DNA from 2 places in the Anaerotruncus massiliensis (ex Togo et al. 2026) genome. Region 2 is predicted to be linked to the other one. Evidence: riboswitches for the same ligand, from Rfam matches in the RefSeq annotation. Region 2 holds a riboswitch; the other holds the start of a gene.
What was found. A riboswitch is a leader RNA that binds a small molecule or an ion and turns the genes downstream of it on or off. The one in region 2 is predicted to bind cyclic di-GMP.
Positions count from the first base shown of each region.

Region 1: it holds a riboswitch for cyclic di-GMP, as region 2 does, so the genes downstream of both, RCI06_RS00915 (hypothetical protein) here and RCI06_RS08705 (hypothetical protein) in region 2, are expected to answer to the same signal.

Region 1 is NZ_JAPJQF010000001.1:200,368-209,142, reverse strand. It holds gene RCI06_RS00935 (5'-nucleotidase C-terminal domain-containing protein) at 1-1,185, shown strand, start outside; gene RCI06_RS00930 (response regulator) at 1,188-3,809, shown strand; gene RCI06_RS00925 (GntR family transcriptional regulator) at 3,865-5,316, shown strand; gene RCI06_RS00920 (putative ABC transporter permease) at 5,614-6,144, opposite strand; cyclic di-GMP riboswitch class I at 6,393-6,475, shown strand; gene RCI06_RS00915 (hypothetical protein) at 6,586-8,775, shown strand, end outside.
Region 2 is NZ_JAPJQF010000024.1:4,567-13,341, reverse strand. It holds gene recO (DNA repair protein RecO) at 1-387, opposite strand, end outside; gene RCI06_RS08705 (hypothetical protein) at 734-4,762, opposite strand; cyclic di-GMP riboswitch class I at 4,921-5,002, opposite strand; gene RCI06_RS08700 (Na/Pi cotransporter family protein) at 5,164-6,804, opposite strand; gene era (GTPase Era) at 7,145-8,050, opposite strand; gene RCI06_RS08690 (diacylglycerol kinase family protein) at 8,131-8,610, opposite strand; gene ybeY (rRNA maturation RNase YbeY) at 8,600-8,775, opposite strand, start outside.

The DNA of each region.
Region 1 (8,775 bases), on a different contig from region 2:
CTGCCGGTCAAGGACCGGATGCTGGACGGCACGCTGCTGTTTTGCTACGGGAACGCGCGGCTGTTCGCGCAGCTCTGCGGCGAGGCGGACGCCTACGAATATGTGATGCTGCCCTTTTTGAGCGGCCGGGGAAACCACCCTTGGGCCATCTCCTCCCCCGACGGCTACATCGACATCAACGCGGCGCTCAGCGAACCGGGCAGAGAGGCGGAGCTGGACGCCTGCAAGCGCGTCTTGGAGCTGCTCTCCACCCAGGAGGGGCAGGACGCCTGGATCGCCGATACCGGGGCCACCAACTCCTACCTCACCGGGTATGAGGATGCGGAAAACGAGATCCCAGCCGGCCTGGAGGACTGCGTGGAGGGCGGATATATCTACGATCTGCGGCTGCCCTCCAACATCATCCAGTACTTCGGGGAACGCATGATCTCCGTGCTGAACGGAAAGGCGGAGATGGCGGAGGCCCTGGCTGCGGTGGACGACTACTGCGTCAACGGCTCCGAGGCGGTGGACTACGACCAGTCGGTGGTGGGCAGCGTGGCGGAGGACCTGCTCTATGAAAACTACAACACCCGCCTGGAGGAGACGGCCATCGGAAACCTGATGGCGGACGCCGTGGCGGAGTACACGGAGGCGGACATCGCCGTGGTCAACGGCGGCGGCATCCGCGCCAGCCTCTATCAGGGCGACGTGCTGGGCGCGGACCTGGCCGCGGTCTGCCCCTACGCCAACACCATCGTCCTGGTGGAGGCCCGGGGCAGCGTTATCCTGGAGATGCTGAAAAACGGCATCTCCATGACCGCGCGGGACGAGGTGCCCGGCGGCCGCTTCCTCCAGGTGTCGGGGCTGCGTTACGCCTATACGCCGCAGGACGGCGGTACGCCCGCCGAGCTGCTGTCCGCGACCCTGCCGGACGGGACGCCCCTGGACCCGGACGGGCGCTATCGGCTGGCCATAAACAACTATATGGCGGGCTCTAGCGGATATTTGGACAACAACGGGGACGGCTACACGATGCTGAACCTCTTCAGCGCCGACACGCCTGCCGCAGAAGACGTCACGCTGCTGGACGACACGGGCGCGACCTATGCCGATGCGGCGCGGGCCTATTTCTACAACCACCGGGACGAGCCCATCTCCGCCAGGCTGGAGGGCCGCATCACCGTTGTGGGGAGGGAAGGATGACCATGGAGGACCTGCAGCCGCATGAGCGGAGGAAAAGGCCCAGTTTTACGGCCCTGTTTCTCGTCTCGATCATCCTCGCCTGTACCATATGCTTTTTGGGCATGATCCATTTCTCCAACACGGTCTCCCGGCAGGCCGCCATGGAAATGAGTACGCTCTATCTGCGGGAGCTGACCTCCCAGACCGTCGGCCACTTCCAGACCAGCCTGCGCGCCCAGTTCGCCCAGCTGCGCACCGCGGTGAATGCACTCTCCGACGAGGACCTGGAGGATCAGCAGGCGCTGTCGGGCTTCCTCAGACAGGTGCAGGAGTACAACAATTTCACCTTTTTGGCCTTTTTGGACGACCACGGGGAGTACCACAGCGTGGAGGGCGCCTTTCCGGCGGCCTCCAAGATCAGCTCCCTTGGCAGACTGCTGGAGGGGGAGGAGACGTTCGTCTCCTACAACGAGACAATTCTGGGGGACGATATACTACTGCTGGGCGCCACCATCCGGCCCCAGGCCTACGGAGACCGGACGTTCATCGCGGTGCTGGCGGGGCTGGATACCGTGGCATTGAACCAACAGCTGTCCCTGGAGAAGGAGGACACCCGGACCTACTCCAGCATCGTGGCGCCCAACGGGAACTACATCATTAACAACAGCTGGTACAGCGCCGACGTGCCCAAGGGCACCAACATCTTCTCCACCCTGGAGCAGTACGCGGCCTTTGACGGCGGGTACTCCCTGGAGCAGCTTCAGGCGGATTTCCGCTTCGGCGGTGCGGGGATCGCCGCCCTCTCTCTGGACGGCGGGGACTGGTATCTGCACTACGCCCCCGTACCGGAGACGGACTGGTTTATACTCACGATCGCGCCCTATGAGCTGGTGGACACCACGGTGCGCAACCTGACCTTCCGACTCAACCGGAACGCGGTCATCGTGCTGGTGATTATCCTCGCCATTTTGTCGGCGGTCTTCTTCTATTACTACGCAACCATGCGCAGAAGCGAGCGGGCCCTGCTGCGCGCGAACACGGAGGCGGAGGCTGCGCGCAGGCGGGCGGAGGCAGCAAACCTGGCGAAGAGCGAATTTTTAAGCCGCATGAGCCATGAGATCCGCACGCCCATGAACGGCATCATCGGCATGAGCGCCATCGCCGCGCAGAACATCGGCAACGACGCCAAGGTGGCCGATTGCCTGAAGAAGGTCACCCTCTCCTCCAACCACCTGCTGGCCCTGATCAACGACGTGCTGGATATGTCCAAGATCGAGAGCGGCAAGGTGGAGCTGCGCAAGGCACGGTTCGACTTCCGCTCCTTCCTGGAGAGCCTGGGCAACCTCTACTACACCCAGGCCAGAGACAGGGGCATCCACTGCGAGACCACCCTGCTCGGCGACGTGGACGAGGCCCTGGTGGGGGACTCCCTGCGCCTCAATCAGATTCTCGCCAACCTGCTTTCCAACGCGCTGAAATTTACTCCGGCCGGCGGCTTCATCCGCCTGCGGGTCTCCCGGCTGGACGGGCTGGGGGATAAGGACACCCTCTGGCTGCGGTTCGTGGTGCAGGACACGGGCTGCGGCATTGCGGCGGAGAACTTTGATAAGATCTTCCAGTCCTTTGAACAGGAAAACGCCGACGTGACCCACAAGTACGGAGGCACCGGCCTGGGGCTGGCCATCGTCAAGCGATTCTCCGAGCTGATGGGCGGCAGCGTCCGGGTGGACAGCACCCCGGGCGAGGGCAGCGCCTTCACCGTGGAGCTGCCCTTCGGCCGGGTGAAGGAACGCAGGGAACCGATCCGGTACGAGGACCTCCGCGCCCTGGTTGTGGATGACGACCCGGACGCCCGTGAGCACATCACGCTGGTGCTCGGCAAGATGGGGGTGCGCTCGGAGTCGGTGAGCGGCGGACTCCAGGCCGTCGCCCGCGTGGAGCAGGCCCACAGCCGGGGCGAGGACTTCGACGTCTGCTTTTTGGACTGGAGGATGCCGGGTATGGACGGGCTGGAGACGGCCCGCCGCATCCGCGCCGCCGTGGGCGGCGAGACCGCTATCGTCATAATTACCGCCAACGACGCCTCGGACATCGCCCAGGCGGCGGAGGGGCTGGGCGCTGCGGGCATCGTCACCAAGCCGATTTTCGAGAGCAGCCTGGCCGATGCGCTGGCCGGCCTCAGCCAGGACCGCGAGCAGCCCAGCCCGGGCGGCGGTTATGCAGACTGCGATTTCCATGGAAAGCACATCCTTCTGGTGGAGGACAATGAGATCAACCTGGAGATTGCGACGGAGCTGATCGGGATGACGGGAGCCTCTGTGGATACCGCCATGGACGGCGTGGAGGCGGTGGAACGGTTCAAGACCTCCGGCCCAGGGCAATACGACCTCATCCTGATGGACATCCAAATGCCCCATATGGACGGCTACGAAGCCACCCGCCGCATCCGGGCGCTTCAGCGCCCCGATGCGCGCAGCGTCCCCATCTTCGCCATGACGGCCAACGCCTTTGCCGAGGACGCGGATAAGAGCCGGGAGGCCGGGATGGACGCCCACATCTCCAAGCCGTTTGACATCAAGGCGCTCTATGCACAGATGAACCGGTTTATGTTCGGCCGGGAAACAGATGCGGGGGCGGAAAAATGAAAAACGTGTTATAATAGAATGGTTGAATCTGACTTGGAGGTTTTTTCATTTGCAAGTGAGCGACAAGTTGATCTGCGGATCGGTCTATGATTATTTGAGCACCCGCATTATGACGGGTCTGCTTTCTGATGGTGAAAAGCTGCCCTCAATCCTGGAGCTCTCCGACGCCTTTCACTTGGCCCCGGAGACCATTCGGGCCGCTCTTTTAATACTGGCGGAGGATGGCTATATCCGTATGGAGGCAAAACAGGGCAGTTGGGTCACCTACCAGGCGGACCGAGCCGCGCGTGAGGAGGCTGTGGCGCGCTACTACGCACAGCGGTGTGACGGGATCCAGGATCTGCGCCGCTCCGCGCCCTATCTGCTGGAGCCGCTTCTGACTCACGCGCTGCGGGAGATGGACGACAGCTGCCGGACTCGCCTGCGGGAGAACTGGGAGGCGGGGCGGAAGGATCAGATTATTTCACCCGCCATTCGGCTCTGCGCTCTGCTCCTGTCCGTTTTGAACAACTCTCTCATCCTGAATCTATTCTGGGAGGTGGACCGCTATCTCCGCTTCTCATGCCTCTCCGTTTCAGACGCCTATGATGCTGTTGCGTCCGCAATGTTTCAAAACGACCGGGATAATGAGGCCGGCCGGTCAGATAAGGTTTTGTATGACGCCGGCGGCACGATCCGCCAGATTATCGGCATCTGCCACGAGGCCCGGGGGCGTTACCCGGCGGAGGAGCAGGTCCCGTTCCACTGGACGATCTACCGGCAGCGGCGCCAGCTCTGCTATACGCTGGCGGCCCGGATCATCCGGAAAATTCCGGCGGGAGTCTATCCCATTGGGAGCTACCTGCCGCCGCTGCCGAAGATGGCGGAGGAGTTGGACGTCTCTGTACGCACCCTGCGCCGTACGCTCAGTATTTTAAGCAGCCTTGGCGTGACCCGCTCCTTCCATGGCAAAGGGACGCTGGTGTGTATGGAGGCGGAGGATATTGAATTTTCCCGCCCGGAGATCAAAGAGGGACTGCGGTATTACTGGGAGAGCCTGCAGTTTTTATCCTTGACGGCCGGACCGGTCTCGCTGCATATGCTGCGGACGATGCCGGAAGCGGACAGCGACAGCTTGACGGCGCAGTTCAATGAGATGTGTGAAAGGGACCGCTGCCACCGCTGCTTTGATATTGTTCTGAATTTTATTGCGGAGCGGTGCCCGTTGGCCATGGTGCGGGAGTGCTATGGGGCGCTCCAGGAATTTCTGGCCTGGGGATACCCCTTTACTGTCCACCGGCTGCGGAATCACAGCCTGCAAAGCGAATATGCTCAGACCATCGGGCAGGCCGCGGACTGCCTGACACACCGGGACTGGGAGGGATTTTCCGGAAAGTTCGGCGCCCTGATGGCCCGTGAGGCACGCCTTGCGGAAATGATCCTGACCGATTACTGCAAGCAGTCCCCATCTGGAGATGGTGAAAATATCTCGCCGGAAATTACCGATACGATAGAGGTGCACCCATGAAATAAATGCTGATCCGCCGGACCCGGCGCTTACTATGGCGGCTCCCTGCCTGGCGGCGGAGGCGGAGCAGGTGATCAGCTGCCAGAATTCCATCACCGCACGGTCCGGCGTCAAGCGGCTGTTCCTCAGACAAAGGCGCCCAGGAGAGTTCTTTGCCGTCGGTCTGCGAAACATCAAAGACCGAAACGACCATATTGATACATTCGGGAGAGCGTACGGTTCGCATCCGGTACGTTTCATATGGCTCTTTTTTGTTTGCGCCGGCCGCGTCCCTCACTGCGCCTTCCGGAATCCGCCTCAAAAGAAGGTCACGGCGGCGTCCAAAAGCATCAGCCCCGCGAGGGAACCGCTCAGGAGGGCGAGGGCTCTGCCGGGCAGCCTGCGCGCCGCTCGCTCCAGCAACGGCTGGAGAAGGTGGAGGATAACGAGGCCGCCGAGCCCAAACCGGACGCTCGGATTGAGCGCGATCCGCCCCTGAAAATTCAGCGGGTACGCGCGGTAGTCCCACATCCAGCCGCCCGTCGTGAATTCCATGACGTAGCTGCCGATGAGCTCGATCACCGTCGCGATGGCCCCGGCCGACGCGAAGACGAGCAGGGGCGTGACCGGAAGCTTCCCGATGCGGATGTCGCGGTCCCGCAGCCTTCGCAGGGAGAGGACCAGCACCAGGGCGCCCACCCCGTAGATCGGGCAGTAGGGCCCGAAGAGGACGCCCCGGTTGGAGAAGCCCCACCGGTATACGACGACCTCGAGAAATACCTCGTACAGCCATCCGAGGACGGAATATGACAGGAAGCAGAGAAAATACCGTTCGGCTTTGACCAGCATCCCGGCCCTCCTTTTTTGCGTGCTCCCGCCCCTCCCTGCGGGCGGGGCGGGAGCACGGAAAGATAATCCCATTATGACAGATTCCGGGCGGGAAGGGAAGCCGCGGCGGAAATTTTCCCAATTGGGGCCCGGCGGACGATTTGGGAGATCTTTCATAAAAAACCGCGTTGACATTCCGCAAAATAAGGTATATATTTATAAGTAACACAGAATTTGTCAGTTTAAAATATCAAGAAGATTTGTGACAATTCCATATTGGGCAAACCTGCCTAAAGGCGGGGACGCAAAGCTATAGGGTCTAATGCGTAAGCGATGACAGCCAGTTGCAGCACATCTGCTCCCGGAGCCCGGGGGCGTTGCTTATGTATGACTGCGCATTTTATCATTGAAAAATGAGGTGCGTATTTTTTTTGCAGTATTTTATTAGAGAGGGTAGTTTGTATGAAAACCAAGATGAAAGGGATTCTGGCGCTTCTTACGGCAGTCGTTCTGCTGTGGGGAGGCAGCCTCCCCCTGTTCGCCGCGGACGGGCAGCCCGGGGAAGAGCCGCGTGAAACCGTGGAGGCGGACCCGGTCCCCGACCCGGAGCCCCCTACCACGGAAGTCCCGGAGACGGGCGGCGCGGAAGAACCCGGCGAACCGGAAACGGATGAAGAGGACCCGCCCGCCGAACTCCCGGGAGATGCGGATTCCGGGGACGGCGGGGAAGAGACGCCGGGAGACGGCGGGCCCGCCGACTCGGTGACGGACCCGGAAGTCCCGGACGAAAGCGGGCGGACGGACCCGCCGGAGGAAACTCCCGGGGACGAGCTCCCCGAAGAGGAACAGCCGGGGGATGAGGACGGACTGGAGCCCGTGGAGGAGGAAGCCGCGGTCGCCGCGCTTTCCGAGGAGGCCGGTCCCGTCCCGGAAATTGACGGGAACCGCGTCTACGCCAACGGGGCCGCCATCACCATCCGCAAGGAGGACGGCGTGTGCTACATCTTCTACGGGACGGACGGGAAGCTGGAGCTTCCCTCTCCCGGAGGCAAAACCGTCTTCGGGGGCGGCAAGAACCGCGACGTCGACGGGGACACCAGCGTCACGCTGGACGGCGTTCCGGTGAGCGCCGTCTATGGCGGCGGTTATTCGGACGGCAGCCATTCCGCCGACGTGAGCGGCGACGCAAATATCGATACCTCCGGGAACATCATCGTGAAGACATACGGCGGCGGCTACGCGGAGGCCAAAAACGGCGACGCCAGCGCCCGTGTCCTGGGGACGGCGCGCACCGAGAACCGGGCCCGCGGCCCCCTACCGGAGGAGGGCTTCACGAAAGACGGCCATAGCGTCTATGGAGGCGGCTACGCCTATTCCAACAGCAGGAACCGTGCGGACGCCTCGGTCGGCGCCGTCTCCCTGAAGGTCCTGGAGGGGGGCGCGACCCACTTCGTTCGCGGAGGCGGCTACGCGACCGCGACGTCGGGCGGGGCGGCGGTGGCCGACGTGAACGGCCCCATCAGCATGCACCTCACCGGCCTTGACGTGCGGGAGGTCTACAGCGGCGGTTACGCCGACGGAGCATTCGCCTCCGCGACGGCGGAAAGCATCGACTGCACGGTCGGGACCTCCGAGATGATGAACTACGAATGCGGGCAGGCCAGAGAGGGGGACGCCTCCGTATCGGGGACGGCCCGGACGCTGATCAAGGACTGCCCCAATCTTTATGGTTATGTACTTGGCGGCGGCGAAGCCGGCCGCGGGGGCAATGCCTCGATCGGCCGGGTGGAGCTGACCGTTTCGGGCTCGCAGGCCCCGGTTAGTAAGGATATATTTGGCCGTATTGTCGCGGGGGTGTTTTACGGCGGCGGAACGGCCTCGGGGGCGGATTCCGACGCGTCGGTGGGGAGCGTGACCATGCTCCTGGAGGACTGCCTGATTCCGGGCGGCATCTATGGCGGGGGCGATGCGGGCGACGGAGCGGCCGCGGCCGTCGGTTCCGTCGAGCTGACCCTGGACCGCGTGAAGGGAGACCATAATCTCACGGATTACCCGGAGAATGAATATTTCTGCACCGTGATCGGCGGGACCGACAGCACGGGCGGCGACGCCTCGGTGACGGACCGCTGCGACATCACCGTTTCGGACAGCGAGGTTGAAATGATCCTCGGCGGAAACCTGCAGGAAGACATACCTGTCCCGTCGGGGACCGGAAGCGCGTCGCTGACCCTGTATGAAGGAAACAGCCAGATCGTCGGCGTGGCGCATTTCGATACGATCCGCTTGACCGACCGGCTCGACCTGAAGGGCTTTTTCACAAAGACGGGAGCCGACGACGACGCGGTCTCCCTCGAACTTCTCGGAAGCGGCTGGAACGAGGGGGCCGTCGCCGTCTCCTATGAGGCGGACGACAATGAAACGGTTCCCGCGGGGTGGTTTGCCGGCAGCGGATTCGACCTCGGCTTTTCCCGGGAGGGAAACCTGGCCGCCTGGACGATCGGGAACCTCGCCTCGGGGGATGTGATCATCGACTCGGAGATCGCCGACGGCGCGCCGAAGACGGAGCTGCCGCAGGAGCAGGCTTCCCACATCGCCTCGAGTGTCCTGACCGATAGGGAGCAGGAGCAGGTCCAGAACGGCACGACGGTGAAG
Region 2 (8,775 bases):
GCAGGCGCGTTTGCCCGTGTCGAGCAGGTAGAGTGTGTTGAGCAGCAGGCGCAGATAGCCGTCCGCGTTTTCCTCACGGGGGGCGACCTGCGCAGTCAGCTCGCAGAAGTAGGAGGCGAGGGAGAGCTTTTCCACGTCGCCGCGCACGCCCATGAAGACGGTGTCGAGATCGGCCTTGTCGACGCTGTACCGCTCCCGGTTGGAGAACAGCACAAAGCACGAGTAGCTGAGCAGCTCGGCGGGAACGCGCAGCGTCCCGCGTGGCTTCTTAGCTCCCCGTGCGTATGCGGATATGATGCCGCGTTCCCTCGTCAGGAGGGTGAGCACGCAGTCAAACTCGTCAATCGCGCGCTCCCGCAGCACGATCCCGTCGGTCGTGATATGCACCGGTATCTCCCGTCACAGCGGCGCCCAAAGCAGTCCCGGTTGCGGACTGCTGCCGGACGTCTACATATTTGAGGTAGTCCTCAATCTTTCCCGAATGTAAAAACGCGTCATAGGCCGACATCTCGCCCGGATTCATCAGCACCGCCCCCATCTTTTCCTGATGGTACTATTTTTTCCGGCGGCGGCACCCTTATCAGAGGGAAAGTCTATCACATTTTCCAGTAATTTAGACTTGACAGCCAAAAACGCGTTTTATCAGAAAAAGCATAGCATACATCCCCCGCCCCGTCAAGCCGGGACGGGGAAGGAAAGGGGCGCATCCGGAGGGATGCGCCCCTTAGGGTGCTTATTCCTGTTCGCGCCGCTTATAGAGCCAGACGCCGGTGGTGATGCCGCCCACGGCCACCGCCGCGATGAGCGCCGCCAGCGCGATCGTCACGCCGCTCAGGCGCCTGTGCGCCGCCGCGGGCGCGGACGCCTGCGCGGGCGCCGCTTCGGCCGGCACCGCCGGCTCGACCGCCTTCTCGGCGGGCTCCAGCGAGATCCTGTCCGGGGTCTCCGGCACCGCGGGAAGCTCCGCCGTGAGGGTGACCGTCGGCACGGTGACGCCCGGCAGATAGTAGCCGCCGCCCGTCACCGGGTTGCTGCCCGGCTTGGCCTCGGGGATTTCCGACACGGTCGCGTCGTAATCCGCAAAGAGGTCGAACAGGTCGTCAAAGGTATAGTAGACCTTGTTGTCGGGGATCGAGGGCATGTTCTTGCCGTAGATCGCCAGTTCCCTGCCCTTGTAGCTGATGACAAGGGTCACGTCGCGGCCTTCGAGCGCGCGCAGCACGCTGCCGGGCACGTTGAGCGCCTTGGAGGCGTTCGCTTTGATGACGTCGCCGCCGTCCGCGCGCTCGATCGATTTCTGGACCTTCGCCCAGAAGTCGTAGTTATCGAGCGAGGCGCTCCCGCCGCCGGAACCACCGCCCGAGGAAGAATGTCCGGAGGAGGGCTTGCTGTTGGTGAAGGTCACGACAAACGGGCTGAAATGGGTGACCGTCACGTCGACATACTGGTTGCCCGCATCGTCCTTCTGAATCTCCAGGTAGAAGGTTTCGCTGCCGCCGGAGTATTCATGGACGATCTTGGCATACCGATCCGTAACGCTCTTCGGGATGGGGAGCTTGAAGGTGACCGGCTGTCCGCTCAGGGAATCGATGGCGCCCTTCGCCTTGACATCATTTCCATCTTTAATGAGCCAGACGGGCTGCACCTCGAACTTAATCTCGGTGACCACCGCGGTCGTGGTTCCGTCGTCGTTGGTGACCTCCTGTACGGCGATATCGTGGATCTCCGTCTCGAGGGAAACATGGATTTCGGTGGTATTATGGGCAAGCGCCGCCTCGGTCGCCTCCGCGGGCAGGTTCCCCTTCACCGCTTCGGCCAAATTCTCCGGCGGTTCTTTCGCCGCCGGGTTGCCGGTGGCGGTCAGTTCGTCCTTCGCGTCGTCAAACGCCTGCTTTTCAGCAGTCGTCGCGTCCGCCGGGACGGTCGCCTTGACCTCCGGAACGCTCGGCGCGGGCGCCACTGTGAAGGCGATGTCGTAGCTCATCCGCAGCGCGTCCACCTGTTTTTTCAGGTCGGGATTCTTCGCAAGATAGTCCGCCAGCTTGCCGGCGTCGAGCTTATCCAGCATGGCGCTGGCCCCTCCGATCGCCGTCTTGAAAGCCGCGCCCTTGTCACTCAAGATGATCGCCTTGATGTCGTCCTCGGTGACGTCGGCCAAAGTCGTGGTGGAATCGTCACCCAGCGCCGCTTTCAGGGCGTCGTTGCCGGCCTTGATCGCCGCCGCGACCACCTCGGCGATCTCCTCGTCGGTATTAATGAATTCGGGAACGACTGGCCATTGAGCCGCATCCTCGATGATGCCGGTTTTGTCGCGGTAAACATAGAAGACCTGTTTTGCGGTGCCAAGTTCATTTTTGGTCAGGATTTCACCGCCGGGGCCTTTCAGGTTCGCCAGATGGATGGTGAACTTGGAGAAATCCTCGAATTTACCGTTTTGGTTGGTCGGGTCTTGCAGACAGATCAGACCCGCATACCCGGGATTCGTCGTATCTGTCTCGTTGTATGTGGTATTGTTCATGTTGAAGGTGGCGCGGGGGCTTGCACCGTCTGCATTCGGATAGTTGCTCAGTCGGAACGCGTTGCCGGAATAGGCAAACGTGTTTCCGCTGACGTCATAGCTGCCGCCGTCTGCCACCTTATAGATGTTGATCGAGTTATGGGTGCAGTCGCCCTTCGCGAAGGTGTTGTTGGCGATCTTGCTTCCGCTGGCGAGTGGAATGGACTGGCTGCACTCGATGCCGTTATAGACCTTTCCGCCATTGGCGTCGAAGGCGTTTCCGGTGATCGTGACGACGCCCGACGCGGCAATATTGATGTAATCGTAATAAATGCCGTCCTGGCCGTCCGCTGTTTTCGCATCTACCCCTCTGATGGTATTGCCGGTAAAGGTGAACGTCCCGTCGCAGGTGACCTTGATCAGGTGGTTCGCACCATTTCTCCCTTCCTTAGGAACGATTCCGGTACCCGTAAACACGGTATTTTTGATGGTTACGCCGCCGGCGCTGACCACCATTGTACCGGTAAATTCCTTGCCGTTGCCGTCGATGGTGACCGCCTTATCCACAGTAACGGAGTCCTCCGCGACGTTCTCCAGAAGCTTGATCACGTCGCCGTTCTTGGCGGCTGTGATCGCCGCGGCAAGGCTCGGATAGCCGACGTTGCCAATCTGCGCGACCAGTTCGCCAGTGAGCTGATTGTCCTTCACGGCGCTCGGCGTAATCTTCGCCGTAATCCCGTTCATGCCGGTGATCTCGGCCCCGCCGTTCGTGCCGGCCCTGAGCGTTTCCACCGTGCCGCCGGAAACCGTGACATCCGACTGAGCGAATGTTCCCGTTACGCTGGCATCGCCCGATTCGCCGCCGGCATACATATTTTTAACCGTTCCGCCGGTCACGTTCAGCTTGATGGCGTCCATGCCGCCGCGGTTGACGCCCTGTAAAACCTTGATATTGGCGCTGCCCGAAACGTTCACGGTCCCGCTTCCGGTATAGCCGTTGGAACCGCCCGCGGTGACATAGGCTCCCGACATATCGCCGCCAGAGATGTTCAGCGTCGCCGTACCGGTACTGCTGATCCCTTCGCCGCCGCCGAATACGAGCAAATAATCGTTACCACCTTCAATGGTAACCACCGCTTCATCGACCCGGCAAGGGGAGTCCTTGGCATCACCGCTATACCATGCGTTTGTATAGGAACAGTCGTCGCTGCAGCCATTTGTCATTGAGGATGCGCCGCCGCCCGCGACCTGTCCGGGGACCGCCCCGCCTGAGATCGTAATCGTCGCTTTGGTGACGTGACTCTTATGCAAGCCTCCTCCAAACAGGGAGTTGAGCCGTCCGCCGATCATTATGATACTGGTCGTGCACGAGGTATCGCTATTGTGGTATCCACCGAACACGTTGGTATTTGCCGGGACATCCTTTTCGCCGCCGTCCCAAGTAATCTTCGCGCCCATTCCGTCAGCGCCGGTCTCCGTGATGGTGATCGGCGTCCCGTTCGCAAAGAAGAAGGGAGCCTTCTTTGTACCAAATTCCTCATAGTATTCCGGCCCGCCGCTGGCGTTATCCAAATCAAGCGTGTTCATCTGTCCGAGCATGGCAATAAAACCGGCAAAGTCAGCCAGTTTTCCGGTCAGTTCCTCCGGGATCTCCGCTTTTTCCTCGTCGGTCAGCGCGTTGTACGCCTCCTGTGCGGCGGCGTAATTCTCCTTGGCTTCCTCCAGGTACGCCGAATACGCCTCATTATAGGCGTCGTTGTATCCCTCGTCGTCCTCGGGAAGATCGACCGCCGGCTCATAGTTGGCGACTGTGTCGGTATCCGGGAGCGCCTCGATCATGTCGATGACCGCCTGGACCGCCTCCGAGGGCTTCTCCTCGGGCTCCGTGTAGAACGGGCAGCCCTCCTTATGTACCTCGCCCTCGGCGGCGCCGCAGGTGCATTCCCCGGAGCTTGAGTCCTTGGAGCTTTCATCCTCGGAGCTCGTGTCCTTGGAACTTGCGTCCTCGGAGCTCGAACCCTCGGAGCTTACATCCTCGGAACTTGGGCCCTTGGAGCCTTCATCCTCGGAGCTCGCGCCTGTGGAGCTCTCGTCCACGGACGGCTCTTCTTCCGTCTTCACAGGACTGATCGTATCGGATACATCCGATACGCCGTCACCGGTGACGGGCTGGTCGTCGTTCGCAAGGCTGACAACGCCGCTCATCGTGAGGATGAGCATGGCCGCAAGCAACATCGTCAGCAAGCGAATCCAGTTCTTTTTCATGATATGCCCTCCTAGAAAAATATCTTTGTCCGAATCGGATCTGTCCGGAATTTCTTTGGGCCGCGGCCGGGGGAGACGGTGTGACCGTTTTTTTCTCCCTATAAAAGAATACGACCGCCTCGACGGCAGTCGTACAGAAAGCCCCCCTAGGGAGGCTGTGCGGCAACCGGCTGTCATACCCTACGGTTTAGACCCATGGCTTTGCATCACTATCTTTCAATAGTTTTGCCAAATATTCATTTTTTGTTACCCATACTATAACATATAGTATGACCTTTGTACAGTTATTTTTTTGAAATTTGGTGGAAATACTTGCAAATTGCCTCCTTTTTTGTGGTTTAAAACATAAAAAACCGGCTTTCCGCGCGCATACGCGGAAAGCCGGACGGATGGAACGCCTCTCAGCGCGGAAAACCGGCCGAGGCGAGCTCCTGCCCAATGTTGAGGATGTGGTCGCCGATCCGCTCGAAATCGGTCAGCATCTCGGAATAGAGGATGCACGCCTCGTCCGAGCAGACCCCCTCGTGCATCCGCCGAATCTGGTTCTGCCGGAACGCGAGGGTCATGTCGTCCATCTTCTGCTCAAAGGCGGAAATTTCGGACAGGCGTTCGACGGAAACGCCGTCCAGCTCTCGAAGCAGGCCGATGGCGCGCAGGCTCACCTCTCTCATCTGTGCGATCTCGCCCCGCGCCTGCTCGGAAAAGGAAATCCGCTTTTCCTCCAGCAGCTTCGTGTACTCGCAGATGTTGACGGCGTGGTCGCCGATCCGCTCGAGGTTGCCGCTGATCTTGAAAAAGGCGCTGATCGTCATCGAGTCCCGCTCGTTTGCCTCGTAAACGATGATGCGCGAGATGTACTTTGATATTTCCTTATTGAGGTAGTCGATGTATTCCTCGGTGCGTTCGACCTCCGCCAACCGGCGGGAATCGCCGTCCAGCACGGCGAGGAAGCTCTGCTCCACGTTGCCGCGGGCCATGTCGGCCATCCGTCCGAGCTCCCGCCAGACGCCGTTGATCGCAATGGCGGAGTTGCCCATCTGGTATTCCGGCGACGCCTCCACCGGCTTGATGTAGAGCAGCTTTTGCAGCGCGGCGTCCTCCGAGACGTGCTCGGGCAGGATGCGCACCGCGAGCTTCGCGAGCCAGGTGCCCAGCGGGAGCAGGAGCAGGGTGGTGGCAACGTTGAAGAGGGTGTGCATGTTGGCGATCTGGGCCGCCGGGCTGCCGGGGGTCAGCGCCTCGATAAACTGCGTGAGCGGGAACGTCATGCAGACCACGGTGAAGATGCCCGTCCCGATCAGGTTGAAGAGCAGGTGGATGACGGTGGTGCGCTTCGCGTTGCGCCCGGTGCCGATCGAGGCCAGCACCGCGGTGATGCAGGTGCCGATGTTCTGGCCGAAGAGGACGTAAACCGCGCTCGGCAGGCCGATGAGCCCGCTGTCCGCCAGCGCCTGGAGGATCCCCACCGACGCTGAGGAGGATTGGATGACGGCGGTGAAAAGCGCCCCGGCCAGGATCCCCAGCAGCGGGTTGCCAAAGCGGGTCATGAGGCTGACGAACGCCTCCGAATCCCGCAGCGGCATCATGGAGGAGCTCATCATCTCCATCCCGATGAAGAGGATGCCCAGCCCCGCGACGATCTGCCCGTAGTGGTGAAAGACCGCCCGCTTCATGAACACGACCAGCGTCACGCCGCAGAAGGCGAAGAGCGGGGCCAGCGCGCCCACGTCGAGCGCGATGAGCTGGCCGGTGATGGTGGTGCCGACGTTCGCCCCCATGATGATCCATACGGCCTGCCGCAGGGTCATCATGCCCGAATTGACAAAGCCCACGACCATGACGGTGGTCGCGGAGGAGGACTGGATCACCGCCGTGATGCCCGCGCCGACCGCGACCCCCAGCAGGCGGTTGCTCGTCAACCGCTCCAAAATCCGCTTCATGCGGTTGCCCGCCGCCGCCTCGAGCCCCGAGCTCATCATCTGCATCCCGTATAAAAACAGCGCCAGGCCTCCCAGAAGCCCCAGGATATCCGCCACCTTCACGCGCGGCACGCTCCTTCTCTCTTTACTTCCTTCCCGAATCCGCCGGCAGGGCGGGGATGAAACATTCCAAAGGCATGGCGCGCGTCCGGCGCCGGACGCGGGTCATGCCTCTTTAGTCCCGGTATCCGGGCGGATGCTCCGGACGGCGCAGCTGCTTCCATGCGGAACGTCCCCCCCTTTTCACCGCGATTTGCAACCCATTATAAAAGATCGCGCCGGGGAGCACAAGGGTTCCGCCGCAAATTTTACGCAGATTTTACACGGCGGCGAAAGAGGCCCCGCGGGGACGGTTGTCCGTCCCCGCGGGGCCTCCTGTTCGTTTTTCAAACCGACGCGCGGCTCAGTTGTAGCCGAGCGACCGGATGACGTTCTCCCGGTTGCGCCAGTCCTCGCGCACCTTGACCCAGCATTTGAGGTTGACCCGGCAGCCGAGGAACCGTTCGATGTCCTGCCGCGCCTGGGTGGCGATCCGCTTGAGCATCTCGCCGCCCTTACCGATGATCATCCCCTTGTGGCTCTCCCGCTCGCAGTAGATCTGCGCCTCGATGTCGACGAGGTCCTGTCCCTCCCGCTCCTTCATCGATTCCACCGACACGGCGGTGCCGTGCGGGATCTCGTCGCGCAGGTTGCGCAGGAGCTTTTCCCGCACGATCTCGGCCACGATCACCCGTTCGGGCTGGTCGGTCAGCGTGTCCGCGTCGAAGAAGAAGGGGGAGGGCGCGGCAAACGCCTCGAGCTCCCCGAGCACCGCGTCCACCCCGTCGCGGGTGAGCGCGGAGATCGGCACGACGGCGGAAAACTCGTACTCCTTTGTAAAGGCGAGGATGCGGGGCATCAGCTTCTCCTTGTTGGCGAGGGTGTCGATCTTGTTGACGACGAGGACCGCGGGAATCCGCTGCGCCCGGAAGGAGGCGATGAGGTCTCGCTCGGCGGGGGCGATCTCCCCCTGCGGCTCGACGACGAGCAGGGCGACGTCCACGTCCGCGACGCTGTCGCTGACCTGCTTCACCATGTATTCCGACAGCCGCGTGCGGGGCTTGTGGAGCCCCGGCGTGTCAATGAAGACAAACTGGGTCTCCCCCCTCGTCAGCACGCCGGTGATGCGGGTGCGGGTGGTCTGGGGCTTGTCCGAGACGATCGCCACCTTCTCCCCGATCAGGGCGTTGAGCAGGCTCGATTTTCCCACGTTGGGGCGTCCGACGATGGCGACGAACGCCGATTTGGTGCTGTATTCCGGTTCGGTCAAAATGCTTCTCCTCCCCGCCCCTGTGGGGCGCGTCCAGTTTTTCCGCCCTTTACGGCGCGGCGCAAAAATGCGCCGGCGGTCTACGCCGGCGTCTGTTTCTCCCCGCCGAACCCGAACACAAACCAGGCCGCGAGGGCAAGATAGATCACGAGCAGCACCTTCGGCTGCCAGTGCGCGAGCAGCGCGCGCCAGAGCGCGAGCAGCCCCTCCGGGCGCCAGAGCACGGCGAACCCGACCCCGACGCTCGCGAGCGCCATGACGAGCACCGCGCCGGCAGAAACGTCCTTGGCGAGCTTCGCGAGCGGATGCCTGCCGGGGCTGGCGAGGTCGACGGCCGCCTCGACGGCGGTGTTGAGCATCTCGGCGGCGAGCACGCCGCCGGCCGCGAGGGACAGCAGCCCGAAGCCCGCGGCCTCCACGCGCAGCGCCCCGGCCAGCCAGAACACGAAGAGCGCGGCGGCCAGGTGGATGCGGAAGTTGCGCTCGTGCAAAACGCAGTGGCGCACGCCGCAGCCCGCCCAGCGAAAGCTGCGGGCGAGGGCGGCGAGCTTAGATTTCATCTTCGGTCAGCACATAGCTGCCGTCCCGCTGCAATCCGAGGCTCGAGAGCACGCTCTCCTCCTTCTCGCGCATCCGCACCATCTCGAGCCCGCCCGACTCGTGGTCGTAGCCGAGCAGGTGGAGCATCGAATGCACGGTCAGAAAGCCGATCTCCCGCTGGAGGG